DNA from 3 places in the Peribacillus sp. FW305-BF15 genome. Region 2 is predicted to be linked to each of the others. Evidence: riboswitches for the same ligand, from Rfam matches in the RefSeq annotation. Region 2 holds a riboswitch; each other region holds the start of a gene.
The links. Region 2 has a riboswitch for cyclic di-AMP ahead of AC3WLU_RS07585 (APC family permease). Riboswitches for the same ligand answer to the same signal wherever they lie in the genome.

Region 1: linked by a shared signal. The riboswitch ahead of AC3WLU_RS13510 (TrkH family potassium uptake protein) and the one ahead of AC3WLU_RS07585 (APC family permease) in region 2 are both predicted to bind cyclic di-AMP.
Region 3: linked by a shared signal. The riboswitch ahead of AC3WLU_RS26045 (cation:dicarboxylate symporter family transporter) and the one ahead of AC3WLU_RS07585 (APC family permease) in region 2 are both predicted to bind cyclic di-AMP.

Annotation. Positions count from the first base shown of each region.
Region 1 is NZ_JBYSYV010000011.1:53,830-60,800, forward strand. It holds gene AC3WLU_RS13490 (ABC transporter permease) at 1-940, opposite strand, end outside; gene AC3WLU_RS13495 (ABC transporter ATP-binding protein) at 937-1,662, opposite strand; gene AC3WLU_RS13500 (TetR/AcrR family transcriptional regulator) at 1,781-2,380, shown strand; gene AC3WLU_RS13505 (hypothetical protein) at 2,781-2,972, opposite strand; cyclic di-AMP (ydaO/yuaA leader) riboswitch at 3,302-3,444, shown strand; gene AC3WLU_RS13510 (TrkH family potassium uptake protein) at 3,597-4,919, shown strand; gene AC3WLU_RS13515 (potassium channel family protein) at 4,943-5,599, shown strand; gene AC3WLU_RS13520 (STAS domain-containing protein) at 5,715-6,548, opposite strand; gene AC3WLU_RS13525 (hypothetical protein) at 6,562-6,741, opposite strand; gene AC3WLU_RS13530 (class I SAM-dependent methyltransferase) at 6,877-6,971, opposite strand, start outside.
Region 2 is NZ_JBYSYV010000006.1:3,693-10,663, reverse strand. It holds gene AC3WLU_RS07590 (helix-turn-helix domain-containing protein) at 1-322, opposite strand, end outside; gene AC3WLU_RS07585 (APC family permease) at 1,704-3,530, opposite strand; cyclic di-AMP (ydaO/yuaA leader) riboswitch at 3,669-3,815, opposite strand; gene AC3WLU_RS07580 (GtrA family protein) at 4,167-4,622, opposite strand; gene AC3WLU_RS07575 (glycosyltransferase family 2 protein) at 4,582-5,604, opposite strand; gene AC3WLU_RS07570 (DUF6044 family protein) at 5,620-6,971, opposite strand, start outside.
Region 3 is NZ_JBYSYV010000046.1:3,831-10,801, reverse strand. It holds gene AC3WLU_RS26070 (efflux RND transporter permease subunit) at 1-324, opposite strand, end outside; gene AC3WLU_RS26065 (TetR/AcrR family transcriptional regulator) at 514-1,392, shown strand; gene AC3WLU_RS26060 (YegS/Rv2252/BmrU family lipid kinase) at 1,524-2,417, shown strand; gene AC3WLU_RS26055 (hypothetical protein) at 2,546-3,208, shown strand; gene AC3WLU_RS26050 (efflux RND transporter periplasmic adaptor subunit) at 3,223-4,482, shown strand; cyclic di-AMP (ydaO/yuaA leader) riboswitch at 4,682-4,829, shown strand; gene AC3WLU_RS26045 (cation:dicarboxylate symporter family transporter) at 5,001-6,260, shown strand; gene AC3WLU_RS26040 (hypothetical protein) at 6,835-6,971, shown strand, end outside.

The DNA.
Region 1 (6,971 bases), on a different contig from region 2:
GATCCAGTAAGACCTCATTGAACGTGAAACCTTTGTACATAATGCCATTCATGGCATCCGATGCGTAATAGAGAGGCATGACCTTGCCGATTTTTTGGAGCCAGTCTGACATGCCATCCAAAGGGAAAATCCCTGTAAAGAAGACTTGCGGCACGATGACCAAAGGAATGAATTGTACCATTTGGAATTCGGATGTCGCAAAACTCGAGAGTAATGTACCAAGGGATAATGCAACGAGCGCGACCAGTATATTCGTCAGTAAAACGAGCCAAATGGAGCCAATAAGGACGATATCCAATACATTGACAGCATATAGCACGACAATTATGGTTTGAATTAGAGCAAATAAGCCATATCCGATCACATAGCCCGCTACGATTTCGTATCTTTTAATCGGTGTGGCAAGCAGCCGTTCCAACGTACCACTTGTACGCTCCTTCAAAAGCGCAATCCCCGCTATTAAAAATACAAAGAAGAAAACGAAAAAGCTTACGAGCATCGGACTGAATGTATCAAAACCCTTTGTGTTGGCGTCTCCGTAAACATATTTCTCCTCAATTGAAGGAGTGTTTTTTTCATTCCCTTGCAAGCCTTGCATCATTTGCATTTGAACGGCCTTTGCCCGGGTCGGTTCGTCGTTCAAAAGTATGAGTTTCATTTTCCCATTTTCAACATGAAGCCAGCCATCCGTATCCTTTTCAATCATCTTTTCCTGTGAGAATTCCTCAGCAGCCGTCACTTGAAAATCCGCTTTTTTCAATGCTTTAACGATCGTTTCATCACTGCCTGTAACAACGATTTTCAAATCACTTGCCTCTGTATCGAAAATAAAATACATGAGCGTTAAAATGAGCAATGGAGCCAGGAAAAATAAAGCGAGCGTCCTTCGATCCCGGCGCATCTGCTGGGTAATACGAGTAACAAGAGAGGCAATTCTCATTTTAGGCCGCCTCCAATCCTTAAAAAAACATCATCAAGCGTTTCCGCGGCAAATTGAGTCTTTAAAGCTGCAGGGGTTCCTGCCGCGATGATTTCACCTTCACGCAGCATCGCCAGTTTATCGCATCGTTCCGCTTCATCCATCACATGCGTCGTGATGATGATCGTCTTATCATCTTCATTCCTTAAACGCTCAAGTTCCTCCCAAATCGATTGTTTCAGCAAAGGGTCTATTCCTACTGTCGGTTCATCCAATATGAGAATCTCCGGATTTTGGATGAGTGCAACCGCAAGTGAAAGACGGCGTTTCATTCCCCCTGAATAATAGGCAACCCGAACGTTCAAATCATTCGTTAGCTGTACGATTTCAGCTGCATATTGAATGCGTTTCCTTCGTTCCTTTTTCGAAAAACGGTATAGCTTCGCAAAAAATTCGAGGTTTTCAGCTCCCGTCAATTCTGTATATAAAGCATCGGACTGTGCCATATAGCCGACATCCATTAACAGGGATTCATTTGGCACTTCATGATCCAGAACCGTGACTTTACCCGCATCGGGTTTAATTAATCCAACAATCATTTTAATCAAGGTCGTCTTTCCGCATCCGGATGGACCTAGCAAACCAAAAATTCCGCTTTTTTCAATATTCAGGCTCATTGGCTGAATGACCTTCTTCTGCTGAAAACCCTTAGCAATTCCATCAATGGAAATCGCATTTTTCATTGCACACACATCCTCCCTCTTTAATTGACACGGTGTTGAGTGTATCATCATTCTAAGGTAGCATTCGGTCTAATACAATCAACACATTTGGAAAAATGTTCAGTGAAGGAGACATTCCATGGCATCGATTCATGAGGATATGGTACAAAAGACGAAAAAGCAGATACAACATCATTTTATTGCACTTATTGAAGCAGAGGGGTTCTCACATGTATCCGTGAAGAAAATCGCAGAGCGTGCCAATATTAATCGGGGCACATTCTATTTGCACTACACAGATAAATATGAATTGATGGATCACTTACAGCAGGAATTGTTACATGAACTTCAAACCCGCATTACTGCCATTTTGCCTAAAGAGGCTTTTTTGGCTCTTAATCAACAGCAACTTTATCCGCCTTTCATAGCGATTTTTCAATTCATCAGTGAACATGCTCACGCATTAAGGGCCATTCTTGGTGATCAGGGCGACCCTTCTTTTGCGAAAAAAATAAAACGGGTTTTCGGTGAAGTACTGTTGGAGCGTTTGATCAGCCTGCATCCTGCAGCTAAAGATGAAGCATTCCGCATGTATATGCACGCCTTCCTGACATCGGCGATTTTAGGGGTGATTACTGAGTGGCTGGAGAACTGTGAAGAACAAACGGCGGAAGAAATGGCGAAAATCCATTTTAAAATCTTGAACTTCATCAGCCAATTGCGCACATTCATCCAATGAACGATTTTAGTTGGAGATACCTATTCCGCACAAAAGAATGGAAGGGTATTTCCAGGATACTAATGCATTTCTTAATGTCATCGCTTCTCCCCCTTTGATCGTACAATTTAAACCCCCGTCCCCAAGGAACGAGACCAATTTGCAATGCCCCCCATATCAACAATCCTCGGCTGCTCTCGGAAAGTGGTCATTTCATTTTACTTTTCTCTTCTCTACGTCCACATTATTAATTACTAAATTTTAATATTAATGGTTCGATACTGTAAATAACGCAAAAAAACTCATTAAATATAATGAGTTTAAAAGCAAAACAAGATATGGATTTTTCGCTCACCGTTCCTGGATACAACACAGGGATTACAATAATTGAATACCGCTATGAATGTTGGAATCAGTTGATTTACCTTGGGGAAAACAGTTTTAAAAACGGATTCTTTTTCTTATCCGTTATCCTTAATTCATTCATGATGATTTGATCCTCATGATCGGCTATCCATTTCCTTAGTGCATCTTTATCCTGGCATTGTGTTAAATATGTTTGGCCACCCTTGCCTGTAGCATTGATAACATATCTATTGAACGTCTTCTCCATAATTGCCCGCCTTTTTAATAAAATGTATTGAATTTGACTAATAATGTACTGCTTTTTCCTTTATCTTTTACAAAAGAAACATAATATATCTATTACAAATTTCGATTGGCAATAGCATGTTCTGCTTGAAATTATTGAATAAAGTACATCGATGCCGGTTATCTTAATTGGATTAATCGAACCTATCATAATGTGCTAACTAATATTTGTCAATACGTTTTCTAAATGTAAATAAAACGTAAATTTTCAGTTTTGTTAAAGAAATATTTTTTTACGATTTAGGGGTTTACAACTGCTAAATGATGGGAGTAGAATACGTTTATCAATTTAATGCATTTCGGCCAAAACTCATTATAAATGAGTACGGAGGACCCAATCATTTGGGGTTAATTCTGCCTTGCAGAAGGGATGAGATCAGCTCTTTCGCCATCCTACCCGTCAGCTAACTTCGTCGGCTAAAGCGAAGGAGGTCATAAGACCGCCTATTTCGGAAGCTTTTTTTGCTCGCTATTTGTGGCAATACAGCTGTTCGATGTTTTCGCAGGTCTTTTTATTATGCCTTTAAACGGATTCGAAAAGCAGATTGATGATTAAAAGTCATACAGTAGGGATGATCATTTGAGAATGACAAAATTGGATCCGCCAAAAATACTTGTACTCGGCTTTGCCATCCTGATACTTATTGGGGCCTATTTATTGACCCTGCCGATTTCCACAGAAAATGGTGGTCTTTCTTTTCTGGATGCTTTATTCACCTCGACTTCCGCTACATGTGTAACAGGACTGGTCGTTGTGGATACGGGATCGACCTTCACCACTTTTGGTGAGTTGGTCATCTTAACACTGATTCAGGTAGGCGGCCTAGGGTTCATGACATTTGCGACGTTTTTCTTTTTATTATTAGGCAAAAAGATTTCTTTAAAAGGCAGGTTAGTTCTGCAGGAGTCGTTAAATAATCTATCCATGGCGGGTGTAGTCAAATTAGTGAAACGGCTGTTAATTTTCACGGCTATCATTGAAGGCATGGGTGCCCTTATCTTATCGATTCGCTTTTCTTTTGACATGCCAACCGGCAAGGCGATCTATTACGGTGTTTTTCATTCCATCTCCAATTTCAATAATGCCGGCTTTGATTTAATGGGGGAATTCAGGAGTTTGACCCCATATGCATCGGATCCATTCGTAACCCTTACCGTTGCCTTCCTCATCACGTTTGGCGGGATAGGCTTTATCGTGATGAATGAACTATACGAATATCGGAATGCACATCGTTTATCCGTACATACGAAGATCGTTCTGACGACTAGCTTGACCCTTACGATTGCCGGCGCGATTTTAATCTTTTTATTCGAGTACGGCAATGCCAAGACATTGCAGCCTTTATCTTTCATGGGTAAAATGCTGTCGTCGTTATTTCAATCGGTATCACCACGGACGGCAGGCTCCAACACGCTGAATATCCCTGATTTAACACAGCCTGCATTACTGCTCATCATTTTCTTGATGTTCGTTGGGGCATCACCCGGATCGACTGGCGGCGGGATTAAAACGACGACATTGGCGACGATTGCCGGAACGGTTTGGTCACAGATCAAAGGTAAGGGTGATGTGGTCTTGTTCCGCCACCGCATCGTGAGTGAAACGATCTTTAAAGCATTATCCGTCACATTCATTGGTGTATTCGTGGTTTCCATCATCTCCATTCTGCTAACCATCACTGAAAGCGGAACTGACTTTTTGATGATTTTGTTCGAAGCCACTTCAGCTTTCGCCACCGTGGGACTTTCAATGGGTTTAACCCCGGAATTATCACCGGTTGGCCGGATGCTCATCATTTTCACGATGTTTGCAGGCCGTGTTGGCCCTTTGACTTTGGCCTTTGCTATCGCCATGAGGCGCAAGCCAGATCCGTTCCGACGTCCAAAAGGGAAAATCATGATTGGTTAATAATGAATGAAGGAGTGTAAAAGATGGGAAAACGACAATACGCCGTGATAGGTTTAGGCAGATTCGGAACCAGTGTGGCCCATAGATTATATACGGCAGGCCAAGAGGTTTTGGGTATTGATGTGAACGAGGAAAGAGTCGAGAATGCGGAACTGAACGTTACCCATGCCGTCATGGCGGATACGACCGAAGCAGAGACATTGAAAGCAATCGGAATCCGTAATTTCGATTGTGTCATCGTAGCCATCGGAAATGACATGCAATCGAGCATTTTAACTACCTTGCTTTTAAAAGAACTTGGGATCAAAAAGGTCATTGCCAAGGCACTTAATAAAAATCACGGTCAGGTGCTGACAAAAGTCGGTGCCGACTGGGTCATCTATCCTGAGAGGGATATGGGGGAACGGGTCGCGAACCAGCTCCTTTCCCCTAACATGCTGAACTATATCGAGCTTTCTAAAGAATACAATATCGAGGAAATCATCCTCCCCATGAGCATGAAGGGAAAAAGCCTCAGGGAGCTTGATTTACGGGCAAAATATAATATCAGCGTCATTGCCATCGTGAGTAATGGAGAAATTATCATAGCACCCTCACCGGATCAGGATATCCATGAAAAAGATATGCTTTTAGTGGTTGGCAATAAAGAAGATCTGGCCGTCTTTGCCAATATTGAATAAATCGTTCCGGCTCTTGCTCCTATTTTGAATGCTAATACATACGAGAAGACCGCCATATGGAGGTCTTCTCGATGAAATGTATAACGAACATGCCCGAGCCCAGGGTATGTATGTATTATTTTATCGTACTGATCGCTTGGGCAAGAGTGGACTTTATCGTCACTTTATCAAAAGGCAGTTGAAGCTTAACGGCAGTCATGGCTATTTCCGGCCGAAGTCCTGAAAGGGTTGTTTGAATTCCGATCAAATGCAAGGACTCAATCAATTGAGACAGCTTGTGTGCGGATCCGCTATCTATTGCATGAACGCCAGATAGGTCAATGAAAAGTCTGGTGACATTTTTTTCAGCGCACTTTTGTAAGGTGTTTTCAAGCAAGGACATGCCCCTCGTCGTGTCAATATCGCCTATCAGGGGAAGCAATGCCGTGTTATCTTTAAGGGAAATGATGGGTGTGCTCAATTCATCGATCGTTGCCTGCTGGGCTTTCATGATTTTATTGGCATACCTATGATTCGCTTCCGTAAACCTCTCCATCACTTCACTGATCACCTTCACCACTATCCGATACCAGGAGTTTATTTCCTCCTGTGTATATTGATCTCCATGCAATTTCACAAACTGGTCAATATAACCCAGGTATTGCTCTTGCGTACGGAAAAACTCCCTCAATATAAAATAGATGGGTGTGTTTAAATGCTGCTCATCCTGACCGATCGCTTCAATCCAATCACCAAGCTGCTTAAAGAATTCCCTCTCCTCTGTATCAAAAACCTGAAAGAAACGTAAATGGAATTCATTATTTTGCTGCTTAAGTTTTTTAATCACTTTGGGATCGGTTGAGCAATATACACCAGTACTATCACTTTTATTCAAGGATGCGTACCAATCCTCAGTCAATTGTGCTGCCACACCCAATAAAAAGGCATATAATTCTTTATTTACGTGCATAAACTCCTCCTATTTAGTTTTTATAAAAAGAAATCGATAAATCTAATTTATCAACAAAGCAAGCATAGAAGACAACCTCTTCCATACTTAAAACCTTATGCTCTCTGATGCCTGATGGCCCCCTCTTTCCATATACCTTCCCAGCTGTTTTTGAAACCATGTTTTTTAAAAAAAGATCAGCAAAAGCCTTCATCTATCATTCTGGTAAATACCCGTTCCCAAAACTTTATAGTGTTGTTATAGTTTACCATTTTTATTTTTTGTTAACAATTTCCACGCAAAAAAGGACCTGATCCCAGATCCTTCGGTTTAAAACCATTTCTCCTTCTCATTTCATAAATAAAGCCGTCCATAAACCTTGCACCCCAAAGGTTTCATTCGATTGTTCCATTTTCCTCATTTTCCGTATTTCCACCACTTCGA
Region 2 (6,971 bases):
TTCTTCCATGAAAATCCCGTTCAGTTATTAACCTTTCCATAATGGTAGGTTCAATTTTTAACATATCAGCTAAAGGGATTTGGCGATCGATTACCTCCTTCATGGAATATTTAAAATGCTGGGTTTCCTGCTTAGGCATAAACCTCACACCGAAATATTCACAATTAGCCTGAAAGTTTATCGTTTTGTACTTGAGGACAGTCCCGTACACATCTGCGGAAGGTCTTTCGGGATCGCAATAAAATAATATGTCGATGCACCCATCCGGAATGACGGACATTGGATTCATTAAATCCCGATTGATTTTAAATTGATAGAACAATGTAGTGGAATGGTCAGAATTTCTTTGTTTATATTCTATATAATAATCTGATAGAATCTCGAATTCCGGTTGAAATGGAAAATAGTCGAAGTTATTGAAACCCTGAATGATGCTCAGATACCATCACGCTCCTTTTATATTACACTGTCACCAAAGCCTTTTTACCACTGCAATAGGCTTGCACAATTACTACAGTAATCGTTTGGGCTGAGTGGTCATCCGCATCACTTCACGGGTCGGGAGAGCCGTTCATCAATCTTCCGCCCCTGGCCATTATCCATATGAGCGTTGTTTTTATAATTTTCGACAAGTATTTCCAAATCCCTTTTGACTGAAAGATTTAAAACAATTTCCAACTTACAGAACACTTGGGTTCTCTTTTACCTTCGGTGAAAATAAAAGGCTCTGAGAAAAAGCTCTTGTTTAACTATTGGTCAAGAATACTGAAATATATGGTAAAATGTTCTAGTCAAATCCAGCTTTTAGCCTCTATGTTACGAAAGGAATGTATATATTGGTTTACTTATATGTAATTTTATTTTTCATTTTTGGCTATAGTTTTATACTCACCTTAATTAAAGCTATAAAAGATGAAGTATCCCCACATCTCACTGCAATCCTTTTTCTTGTATGGGCTTCATCAGCAATGATCGTGATGGCAAATTTAATGAGTTTTTAATTAATGTTATTCTTCAACCATCGGGGACACTTGTTGAAAGACCGATGTAGGGGCAGTCTTTTTAATTCTAAGATTATAAGAAAGCAAACCTTATGTAGGCTTGCTCCTCCAGTTTGAGACAAAAGGGGTTCGGAAAACTTATCTTTTATCAAATGATGGTCCCAAACTCCTCATGTATGGTTTCTAACTAAATGCTCTAACAAAGCTGATTGTAGCGGAAGGTACGAGACTCCTGCTGGAAAAGCGCGTCTTGGGAGACCCCGCAGGCGTTAGACGAGGAGGCTCGCGGACCGCCCGCGGAAAGCGAGTGCCTTACGTTCCAATCAACGTCCAATTGTATAAGCCATAAAAAAAACGTATGCCCAATCATGTAAACCGGGACCCACATTATTTGTAGACGGAAAACTTATCTTTCATCAAATGATGGTCCCAAACCAACACAACTTCAACCCCTCAAGTATGGTTCCTTACTACATACTATAACAAGGTTGAGTGGAGCGGGTGTACGAGACTCCTGCGGGAAAGCGCGTCTTGGGATACCCCGCAGGCGCAAGCCGAGGAGGCTCGCCCACCGCCCGCGGATAGCGAGTTTCTTGAGCGGAAATCCACGTCCAAATTGTATAAGCCATAAAAAAATGTAGACAAACTCGATGAAAATCGAATTTGTCTACATTCTGCTTCTATATTTCTTAAATATGGAACTTACTTCTTCAAATGATAGGGCACTGTCGTAACAACCACATTTCTTCTATAAAGCAAGTAGGCCTTAATCAGTAAACTTGATTGGTTATGAAGTATATTGTGCCAGCCCTTCTTCGGAATGAATTGGGGGATGATCACCGTAACTTTATAGTTGGATTCACTAGCCTTATGTTCTACTGTGTCCACAAATTTAGTTAGTGGCTGAATGATACTTCTGTAATACGAATTCAGTGTAACGAGCCTTACATCTGGCTGCCATTTTTTCCATTTTTCTTCGAATTTCTTTTCATCTTCTCTTTCAAAAGCGACATAAACGGCAATGACCTGATGTGCAGATAGAGATTTTGCATAATTTAAAGAGTTCTCAACCACATGAGTTATACCCGCAACAGGTACAATGATGATATTTCCTTCGATTGGTAAGATCGGCTCACATGTTGTAATCCTTAGTTGGTCTCCAACTGCCTCATAATGCTTTCTGATTCGATGAAAAATTAAAATGATGATAGGTAAAAAAATCAAAACAGGCCAAACCTGAATAAATTTGGTTAAAAAGAATATCATCGTGACGATAAAGCTAATTATGGCACCAATTGAATTAATGGTTAATTTCATCATCCAGCCTTTTGGCTTTTCGCGAATCCATTTAACAATCATCCCGGTCTGGGATAACGTAAATGGGATGAATACACCAACCGCATAAAGCGGAATGAGATTTTCCGTATGTCCTTCAACTGCGACTATCAAGATGATGGATGCAAGTCCAAGTATGATAATTCCATTGGAATACCCTAAACGGTCCCCTCTGATCGTAAACGCCCTTGGTATGAATTTATCCTTCGCCAGATTTACCGCAAGCAAAGGGAAAGCCGAATATCCAGTATTTGCCGCAAGTATCAAGATCAATGCAGTTGTACCTTGAATGAAGAAATACATGAAATTCCGTCCAAAGATCTCTTCAGCAATCTGGGAGACGACCGTTACCTCTGCGCTAGGAACAATGCTTAAATAATAGGCTAAGTATACGATTCCCGAAAACAAAACAGCTAGTAAGGAACCCATCGCTATTAATGTTTTCGCAGCATTATTCGGTGCTGGATCTTTAAAGTTCGGGATTGCATTTGAAATCGCTTCGACTCCTGTCAATGCGGAGCTTCCTGATGCAAATGCTCTTAGTAGTATAAATAAACTAATGCCTGCTACCGGAGTCCCGATTGATGCATGCAATTCCGGTGAGACTCCTCCCGTCAGAATCTTGTAAATTCCAACCCCAATCAAGATGAACAAGGCTAAAACGAATAGGTACACCGGATAGGCCAAGACAGATGCCGATTCCGTAACCCCCCTAAGGTTCAAGATAGTAAGTAGGATGACAAAAATAATGGCTATGAGGACATTATAATCATGCAGGCCGGGAAAAGCGGACGTGATGGCATCCGTACCAGCGGAAACACTTACCGCGACAGTTAATATATAATCGACCAATAAGGATCCTCCAGCTATCAACCCTGGATTGACACCTAAATTGTTTTTTGAAACCACATAGGCTCCCCCGCCATGTGGATAAGCGAAAATGATTTGTCTGTAGGACAAAATCAAAGCGGTTAACAGGATCAATACTCCAATCGCGATAGGGATTGAATACCAGAATGCCGCAGCACCGACCGTGATCAGGACAATCAATATTTGCTCCGGCCCATATGCAACCGACGACAATGCATCTGAAGATAATATCGCCAACGCCTTTGTTTTGTTAAGCTTTTGTTCACCAAGTGCATTTGATTTTAAAGGTCTCCCAATCAAGAACCTCTTTATAGAAGATAACATCAAGAATTCACCACCAGCTTAATTTATAAGTTTATGTTTCCCAGCTGTCGCAAAAAAACGAGTCGAAACACAAAAATGCCTACAAGTCATAGCTAAATAGACCTGTAGACATCAATTTTTTTGTCTAACAAGCTCCACCTTCCTTCTCATATAACGCTTACGAGGTTAGCTGTCGGATTCGGACCTAAGAGTAGCCCTACCTTATAAAGGATTCACCCCTTGGATTGTTAAAGACAATCCCAATAACGGGTCCCCCGCACCATGAGGTTTAAGCGATTTAGAAATATGAAACTGTTGATTATCATACTCCCGTGAAATGGAAAAGTAAATGAAAATTTTGCACAGAAATAGAATTATTATTTATAGGCGAGGTTTTATTCTTGACTTATATAACAAAAGTCATGCAAACACATGATTCGATGGTAGGAAAGAAGGAAAGTAAACGTCTGAAAGGAAGATATTCAAGAAGACAATGAACAAAAGATAGATTCCCCAAAAGGAAAAATGAAGTAACGTGGTGGATTAAGTAAAACAGATCTGCCCCAGCTTGGATAGTCATAAAATCAGAATTTCGCTTTCCGATTCCATTTTTAATTCCCGTCCATTCGGGGGCATTATTCCACTGATCTACGCCAATTAGTTCCTTCCTTCTTGAATTGGCCTCAAATTGCTTTTTTTAAAGACAAAGTATTTCTGGCCAAGATAGTTAAGCACTGTATAAAAGATTGTTCCTATCAGAACAGCCAAATTTTGTTGTATGGATAAATGAACGGTTCCTTCCAGTGATTCTGCAATGGCTTGGCCTATAGAATAAGCGGTGGAATAACAAATCAGGATGACGCAAAAGAAACGGGCAACTCCTCGCCGCCATTCTATATCGCTTTTAAAGGTAAAAGTCCTGTTCAAAAGAAAACTCGTTACAGCTCCCGTACCATTGCCGATAAAGGTGGAGATCCAGTAAGATAATTCAAGAGCATTCATGAGAAAAAGCATGATGGAAAGTCCAACCGCTGTATTGACTATTCCAACCAATAAAAAGCGGATAAAGGAGTTAGTTTGTTTTAGATAGTTTTTCAATACTGTTCCGTTCATTGTCTAGTTGCTCCCGTTTTTTTAAATCGAGCGGATTAAATAGATCAAGATCAACAATATATTTAGGCCGGCGTTTGGATTCATTATAGATTTTTCCGATATACTCCCCAATCAACCCTACAGCAATCAACTGTAGTCCACCGATCAACCATATGGAGGTGATCAATGAGGTCCAGCCAGTTTCGGTCTGCCCATAAAATTTCAACCATAAAAAGTAAGACCCAAAGAGTAAGCTAATGAAAAAGGAAAGACATCCTAGCCATAATACAAGCCGGATCGGTGTAACTGAAAAGGAAGTAATGCCATCAAGTGCAAAAGCAACCATCTTCTTAAATGGATATTTCGTTTCCCCGGCCAATCTTTCTTTACGGTCATAATAAACAGAGTCCGTCTTAAACCCAATGAGCGGTACAATCCCCCGTAAAAAAAGATTCGTTTCATCAAAGCGTTCCAACTCCATGATCGCCCTCTTGCTCATTAGCCGGAAATCGGCATGATTATAGACAAGGTTAACCCCCATCTTGTTCATCAATTTATAAAAACCTGTTGCAGATGTTCGTTTAAAGAATGAATCAAGGTCCCTTTTCTGGCGGACACCATATACGATTTCACATCCTTCATTGAATTTACGAATGAATTCCGGGATGACTTGAATATCATCCTGTAAATCTGCATCAATGGAAATCACACAATCTGAGGCTTCCTTGGCTGTAAACAACCCAGCCAGAAGTGCATTTTGATGTCCAGCATTCCGGGAAAGCTTTAGCCCGCGAACATATTCATTATTAATCGTTTCTTTGTAAATGATCTTCCAAGTTTGATCCTTGCTCCCATCATCGACAAACAAAATTTTACTTTGACCGGAAACAACGTTTTCATCGACCAACCCCCTCATCAATCCACAAAGCTGGGAAATGGTTTCCTGCAAAACGCTTTCTTCGTTATAACAAGGTACAACAATCGTTACAATCGGTGAATTCATTCTATTCCCCCCTTTTCACATGACTCTGTATAAATGAATTTTCCATACGCTTCCTTTTTTAGTGAAAACCCTATCCAGCACCAATCCGTTTTCCTTCGCGTTGTTGATTGGGATGGCAGAAAATATATACGTTCCGCCTAATCCTTTAAACGCATCCATGTTGAGGTCCAAATTTTTCAGCTCTTTCTTCGAGCCTTTCTTGAACATATAATGCTTCCCAAGCTCATCGGTAAATAGGTAACAACGTCCTCCCCATTCATCAAAATAGATTCTGATGTTTTTATTCTTAGCCAATTCGTTTTCAATTATTTGACGAAATTGATGTTTGTAAGAAAGCGGATAAAAATTGTTATAGCTATCGAGCGTGTAAAATCCATTATATTGAGCGATTGCGGGATGCAGCCCAATGCTGGCAACACGATATTCTTCTTGTGGACGGTCAATATGATCTTTTATTTCCTGAAAAAGGCTTTCTGAATAGAACTCTTTAAAAGTTGGCTTTTCATTGTGAGTGATTTCCTCATTGAAACCGATTAAAATCAGTATTTGAACGGCGATGAAAATAGAAAGGGTTTTCTTAGCATAGTCGCTGTATTCCCAAATGATTTTTATCGCAAGGGCAAACCCCAAGTAAATGATCATCGGCCTTAAAAAGTGAAATCTGGCAAAGTTAAAAGTATCCAGGGTGTGGAACCTTTCCGTTAAAGGAAGCCAGCCTTTATAAAACCAAAATGCGTACCACGCTGAGAGCATGAAATTCAAGCCGAATAAAAAAACATATACCTTTTCCTGTCTCCACAATTTTTTTGTCAGAATAATATAAAGAGCAAAGACTGTAATCGGCAGGATGATAAGCGCATGTACAGTCATGACATGCGTATGTCCAAGAACGAAATTTTTGAAAGTAAGCTTAATGACCCAATCGAGCGGCAGCCTTGCGTGAAAATATTCATCTCTGCTGTTTGGCTCCGAATCAAAAATGAATGAAGCGACCAAACGATACTCCACCAAACCAAAAATGACGGTCATATAAACGATTGAAAGAAGAAACGTTATATTCCATCCTTTTCCCCTGATTACATCCGTTAGCCAAAGAAAGCCCATTGCAACAAGGAAAAAGAAAAAGCCAAGCACGATGCTTGAATAAAGCGGTAAAAGTGTAAGGACCAAATAATTCTTCCAAGAATGATCCTTGCTGCGGATATTCAAAAAAGCCCAAAGGGCTAAAGGCATCCCAAGTGTACTGAGCATTCCCGATGGCCAAAATGGGGTAAGGGCAAAGGCTAAGGATGTTCCAACCCTAATCCAACCTGATTGTCTTCCTGTAACCAAATGTTCCTTCAATAAGATATACATACCAAAGAATG
Region 3 (6,971 bases), on a different contig from region 2:
TTCTTTTACTGCATCATCCATATCCGTATCATAATCATATTGTAATTGGATGGAAGAGGCATTGGCCATGGACGAAGAACTGACTAATTCGACTCCTGGCAAATTTGTTACTTTTAGCTCAATCTGGTCTGTGAGCTTATCTGCTACTTCTTCAGGTGCAGCTCCAGGATAAACAGTGGAGATGCTTATTAAAGGAGTGGAGATGCTTGGTATGGTTTCTTGTTTCATGTTTAAACCGGAGTATAAACCAGCTGCAACGATGATGATGGTAAGCAACCAGATTGCCAATTTATTCTTTAATGAAAATTTAATTATTGAATTCAAGCTTGTACCCTCCATACATAAAATTGTGACCATTCGGTCACAAACTCAAATATATAGTATATGGATTATGATTGCAATAGATAATATCCGTTAGTGCTAACGTTGTGATTTCAAGGGTTTTGGGATACAATTTGGAAGATATGACCCATTGGTCACCGGTGGACAATTTTAAAAGATAGGATGAATTTGATGAAAGAAAAAAATAAGATGATCATAGATAAGTCTGTGGAGCTTTTCGCGGAGAAAGGCTATCATGCAACTTCGGTTCAGGAAATTGTTGAAAAATGCGGGATAGCAAAAGGGTCCTTTTATAATTATTTTAAATCGAAGGAGGAATTACTAGTCTCCATTTTTAAATTTTATTATGAAGCGTTGACAGACTCATTACTTGATCTTGAACTGGATGCTTCATTGTCCAGTAAAGACAAATTCATGAGGCAGATCACTGTTCACATTGAGCATATGACGGGAAATACCAACTTGATTCAAATGATGATGCAGGAACAAATGGTTCATATCAGCAAGGAACTAGATGGATTTTTACATTATATCCATGAAGAGGGCTTGATTTGGTTCAAGCGTAAAATCATTGAGTTATACCCGGGACTTTCATCTGATCTTCTGCCCGATTGCACCATTATTTTAGATTCGCTTTTCAAAGGCTATATCGGAATATTGATCAGGAAACAAAATGCTTTCGATGTAGAATTGTTACCTAGCTTCATATTGAACCGGATGGATTCCATTGTCGCAAGTCTGGAGAACATGGAAGATCCATTATTGAAACAATTTCCCCTACCAGGTTGCTCGATGCGGGATATGAGCCCAAAAGAAGAAATCCATTCGATTATCGCCAGGATGCTGGAAGTGGAAACACGTAAAGAAGAGGGAAGGGAGACACGTAAAATTACGGAAGCTTTAAAGGCACTCCAGGAAGAATTTTCAAAGGTTAGGCCAAGCTCAATCATCTTGGAAAGCCTTTTGTTATTTTTGGAAAAAAATGAAAAAAGGAGCCCCTTGTGTTCAAAGCTTATCTTATTGATGAAGGATTATTTGCTGAATATATGAAGGCTTTACTGAAAGGGGCGAAAGCCTCTTTTTCATTTAAATTTTTAATGAGATTTAAAAATGGAGATTTAGGAAAAAGTAAAAAGTGATGGGAAGAAGACAATTCTTTCAATAATATGGGGGCTAGAATCATGCGATGGAAAAAGGGAATGCTGATTTATAATAAAAATGCAGGGAATGATAAACTCGAAAGGAATCTAGGAGGGTGTCTTCCGGTATTAGCTCCACATATTGATGAGTTTCTCATTCTACAAACAAAGCAAAAAGGCGATGCATGCCGTTATTGTTTGGAATATGGTGAAGAAATGGATGTAGTTTTCGTATTGGGAGGAGATGGAACGGTACATGAGTGTGTAAATGGCCTTTCACCCCTTCAGAGGCGGCCGTTGTTTGGGATTTTACCTGGAGGGACTTGCAATGACTTCTCCAGGACATTAAAGATTCCTCAAAATGTTCGTCAAGCTGCGGAAGCATTAGTAAACGGTAAGGTTCGTCCAATTGATATTGGTAAATCCAATAACGATTATTTTTCCAATTTCTGGGGAGTTGGGCTTATTTCAGATGCTTCAAATAATATTGATGAGCAGGAAAAAAGCAGGTTCGGAAAGATAGGATATTTATTAAGCGCTGTAAGGACGATTGGTGAGAGTGCTCCCTTTCCCTATAAAGTGGAATATGATGGGAATTTCATTGAAGGGGAAGCAGTTATGATTTTGGTCTTGAATGGTTGTTTTATCGGCACTAATTTATTGCCCTTTCCCATGATTAGACCAGACGATGGGCTCTTTGGCGTTGCCATCTTGGAAAATGCAAGCCTTGGTGCATTTTTAGAAATAATAGCGATGAAACGTTCATGGACTCAAAATATGAGTTCTGACTCTGGGGTGACTTATTTACAAGCAGGTACCTTGACTATTGAATCCAAGAGGCCGCTTGATGTGGATATGGATGGAGAGAACTATAGGCAAACTCCTTCACGCATTAAAGTCCTTGCCCACCATTTGTCAGTATTAACACCAAATTAGTGTGGGGATTCTATTTAAAGGGAAAGGCTTATGTGTTTTTTTTGTATATTCATTCCTTATTTCTGCAATTGTTTCCAAAATAGGATAAAATGTATGATGATATATCATTTTTTGCAGGAGGACCAATTATGGTGTACCAGGTCAGATTGTTAAAGGGCATTTTACAGCCTTATCGGAGTCGTTATCAGCTGCAAAATGCAGAGGCAGTCACAAAGCTTGGATTGAAATTAATATTTATATATTTTCTTAGTCTTATAGTATTCGCCGTTGGGGGATATTTTGGCATTGGTTCAGAATCATTCTCCAAAGAAATCACGAAGATGAGCGCCAATGAATTCGAAGCAGCAAAGTTGCTGATTTTGAGCGGCAATATAATAACAGGAATAATCCACCCTTCCATATACATATTTTTAGCAGCTCTATTCTTTTGGATCGTTACTGATATCCCCTATATAAAATTAGTTATCGTTCAAATGATTCTTTTTGGCCTGCAATTAGTGGAAAAAACATTATTGATTCCCTTATTCGTTTTAATGGATATAGGCAGCGATGCCAATCCTTTTTCTTTGGGGATCATCAGTCAGTATTTTCTCAGAAGCGATTATTTCATTAACTTTTTCAGTGAAATTACCATTTTTCAATTTCTCATTATTGCTCTGCAATATTTTTATTTAAAGGAATTTACAGAACGTAATAATTATTTGGTCCTTTTAATGATTGTTCTATTCTATTTGGCCACATGGTTTGTTAAAGCCTTTTTAGGATACATCCAAGTAGGCGTATTTGTATAAAGCGGGTGAAATGAATGAGCGGTAACTGGAAAATAGCGGCGGTCTCCATTGCGTCGATAGTGTTAATAACCGTTAACTTATACCTTATTGAAAAAAAGGAAAGCAAAGTGGAACGGACGGTTTTCGTTGAAAACTGGACTAAGGTAAAAAAAGATACAATTACGGATACTATTCAAACAAATGGGGTAATTAAACCAGTAGAAGAGTATGATATCTATTTTGATGCCAAGAAAAATGATTTTAAGAAATTCCTTGTAAAAGAAGGCGATTCGATTACGGCTGGCTCCTCGTTGTTTGAGTATACGGCGACCGAACTTGATGCGCTTAAAGCGAGTTTGGAAGCGGAGAAAACGGCAGCTGAGGGGGAAAGGGCAGGGATTGAGGAATACATAGGGAAGTTGAGGTCTTATCAGGGGACCGTGACCAGTGAACCTGAAGCTGCAATTGATGAATCGGTCGAAAAAAACTTGAATATTGATATAACGACAAGCTCTTCAGACCTTATTAAAAGTAACATTGAGCAAGAAATGTACAAGCAGGAACTAGAAAAAAACAGGTTGGATGAAAAAGTGAAAATGCTTGACGCTAAATTAAGTTCGATTGAGGAGCAGTCCAGTGCAATTGTGACGACGAGCGAGGCTAATGGTGTCGTTAAAAATATCAATAAAAACCTTGATAATCCCATTATATCCATCGTTTCTACAAATATGGCAATTGAAGGGTATTTATCCGGAGAGGAAATGAAAAAGGCTGAAGTGGGCATGACTATAAAAGCAAGTTCCTCTGATTCAAAAAAGGCATTGAAAGGGACGATAGGCCGTATCCATTCCTATCCCGCAGAAGAGCCATCATTAAAAAAAGATAACAGATTTCCATTTCAGGCTTTAATCGAACCGGAAGGCGAAGAAACGGAACCTTTGTTGGTGGGATCGAAAGTGAATCTTACTGTAATAACCAATGAGAAAGCCGGTGTACCCTCTATACCGATAGAGGCGGTACAATACCAAAAGCATCCATATATTTACAAGTTGACGAATAAAGGCCATGTGGATAAACATTACATTACAAAAGGTCTTAAGGCTGAAGGGAAGCAGGAAATCATAAAGGGACCGTCTGTAGGTGACGTCATCCTCCTGAAGCCGAATGTGGCAGTGAAGAACCATTCTTATTTTATTACCCCGATTCAATTTGAAAAAGTGAAAGCTAGAACTTATAAAAAATTCACCTCTAGGGAAAAAGTAAGATACCTGTTACTTGGCATTCTGGAAAAATAACCGCTTTTTTCACAAGAGAGGTGATGACAAATTATTTATTAATTATATCAATATAACTTAAGTGATTAAAAATCGGGAAGCGTAATTATAGATAGAGTAGCTATTAATACAGAATATTCAGACATATTTAAAGACCTTTTTCTAGAACGGATGCGAATAAATATTTACAGATTATCATTTTTAGTATAATATTTTATTATAAGTTAACTCGCTTAATCTTATTCCAAGAACGGGGGACCCATTTTTGTGGATTTTATCCGCTAGGGGTGAATTCAGAAATGAAAGGGCTTTTTGTGTTTCCAATCCTAACCCGACAGCTAACCTCGTCAGCGTCTTCAAGGGAACATGTGTGAATATTCACGCCTATAAGAAATCGACACATGAAGTGTCTTTTTTTTCGGCGTAAAGACAGAGTTTTTCAAAAAAGAAAAATTACTTTCTTTTATTAGTATCTTGTTTCCCTTACCGAGACAAAAATGTTTTTGCATCAAAGACTTTATGGAAGGTGAGGAAAGTAAATGAAGAAATTCAAACTAAGTTTAGCTAGCCAAATTTTCATTGGTTTAATTCTAGGGATTATCGTTGGTGCCATTTTTTATGGTAATGAGACGGCCCAAAACTTTTTACAGCCATTCGGAGACATTTTCCTACGAATGATTAAAATGATTGTAGTGCCGATCATCGTTTCAAGCCTTATCGTTGCAGTTGCTGGTGTAGGTGATTTGAAAGCGGTAGGTAAACTAGGTGCTAAATCATTATCATACTTTGTTGTCGTAACTATGATAGCGATTGCTGTTGGTTTAATTTCAGCGAATATCATCCAGCCTGGTGCTGGTGTGAATATGGATAAGCTGGAACAAACTGATATTTCTACGTATGTTGATACAGCAGAAACTAAGCAGCATGAATCGTTCGTGGATACACTCGTTCACATTGTACCATCCAATCCAGTTCAAGCTATGGTACAAGGCGATATGCTAGCGATCATTTTCTTCTCCGTGTTGTTTGGGCTTAGTATTGCAGCCATCGGTGAAAAGGGTAAACCAGTATTCCGCTTCTTCCAAGGTACAGCTGAAGGAATGTTCTACCTAACTAACATGGTCATGAAATTCGCTCCTATCGGTGTATTTGCACTAATCGGTGTGACGATCTCCAAGTTCGGTTTGGAATCTTTAATTCCGCTAGGAAAGTTAGCGCTTTCTGTATACGGAACAATGATTTTCTTTGTAATAGTCATTCTTGGTCTTATTGCGAAATTTGTCGGATTCAATATCTTTACGCTGATTAAACTTCTAAAAGAAGAATTGATTCTTGCTTTCTCTACTGCAAGTTCAGAAGCGGTTCTTCCGAAACTCATGGAAAAAATGGAGAAAGCGGGATGTCCAAAACATATTGCTACATTTGTTATTCCGACTGGATACTCCTTTAACCTTGATGGTTCTACATTATACCAAGCGTTAGCAGCTATCTTTATCGCTCAAATGTACGGAATCGATTTAAGCGCGTATGAGCAAATTACGCTGATGCTAGTGTTAATGATCACTTCCAAGGGGATTGCGGGTGTACCAGGTGTATCTTTCGTAGTTCTTTTAGCGACATTGGGGACTGTCGGTATTCCTATTGAAGGTCTAGCATTTATTGCCGGTATCGACCGTATTCTTGATATGGGACGTACAGTGGTAAACGTTATCGGTAATTCACTTGCGGCAATCGTCATCTCTAAATGGGAAGGTCAATTCAACCCTCCTTCCAAAAAAGAGTTAGAGCAAGTTTCTTAATATAAAAAATCCAGAGTGAAATATCACTCTGGTTTTTTTTATTTATTTTTTTGAATGAAATAGCGCTTTCTTATTTCTCGATGACTGTAAACTCCGCTTCCTTAGAGATACTCAAGCACTTCAAGTTGAATTGTTTTATGGAGGAAACTACCTTCTTGACGCGTCTTCCCGGATGTCAAAATACCCCCAAATTCATAAAGCCTTTCATCTTGTTTACCCTAAAACCAAATCATTTCCTCTCGGCCCAGAAGGTCATGTGTTGTGAAATGAAACTACCTTCCGGCTTTAAAATACGTTGATTTGTTTCAAAGCTAATGTCGGTCATTTTGAGTTGGGGAAGCATCAGCAAAAAGGGAAGCGGTCCTATGAAATGAGTGAATGAGTGATAAAACCATATATGGATCCATTCTTCGAATCCTATATTTTTTCCTATGGTTAATATGGATTTTGATTCATGTTATTTACCTGATACAGATGATGATGATGATTAATATTGGGGTTATATAACTTACGTGAAACTCCAAAAGTTTGATAAAATAACATTATTGATTGAGAGCTCGGAGGGGGTCAGGTTATGAAGAATGAAAGTAATGATATCTTATACATGTATATGCAGTCTTCCGAACGCTTTGTCCTTTTTAATGGACTCAATTTTCGTGAATTCGTCAATTCGCTTCCGTATACCTTGGATTCAATCTTATTATTGAAACA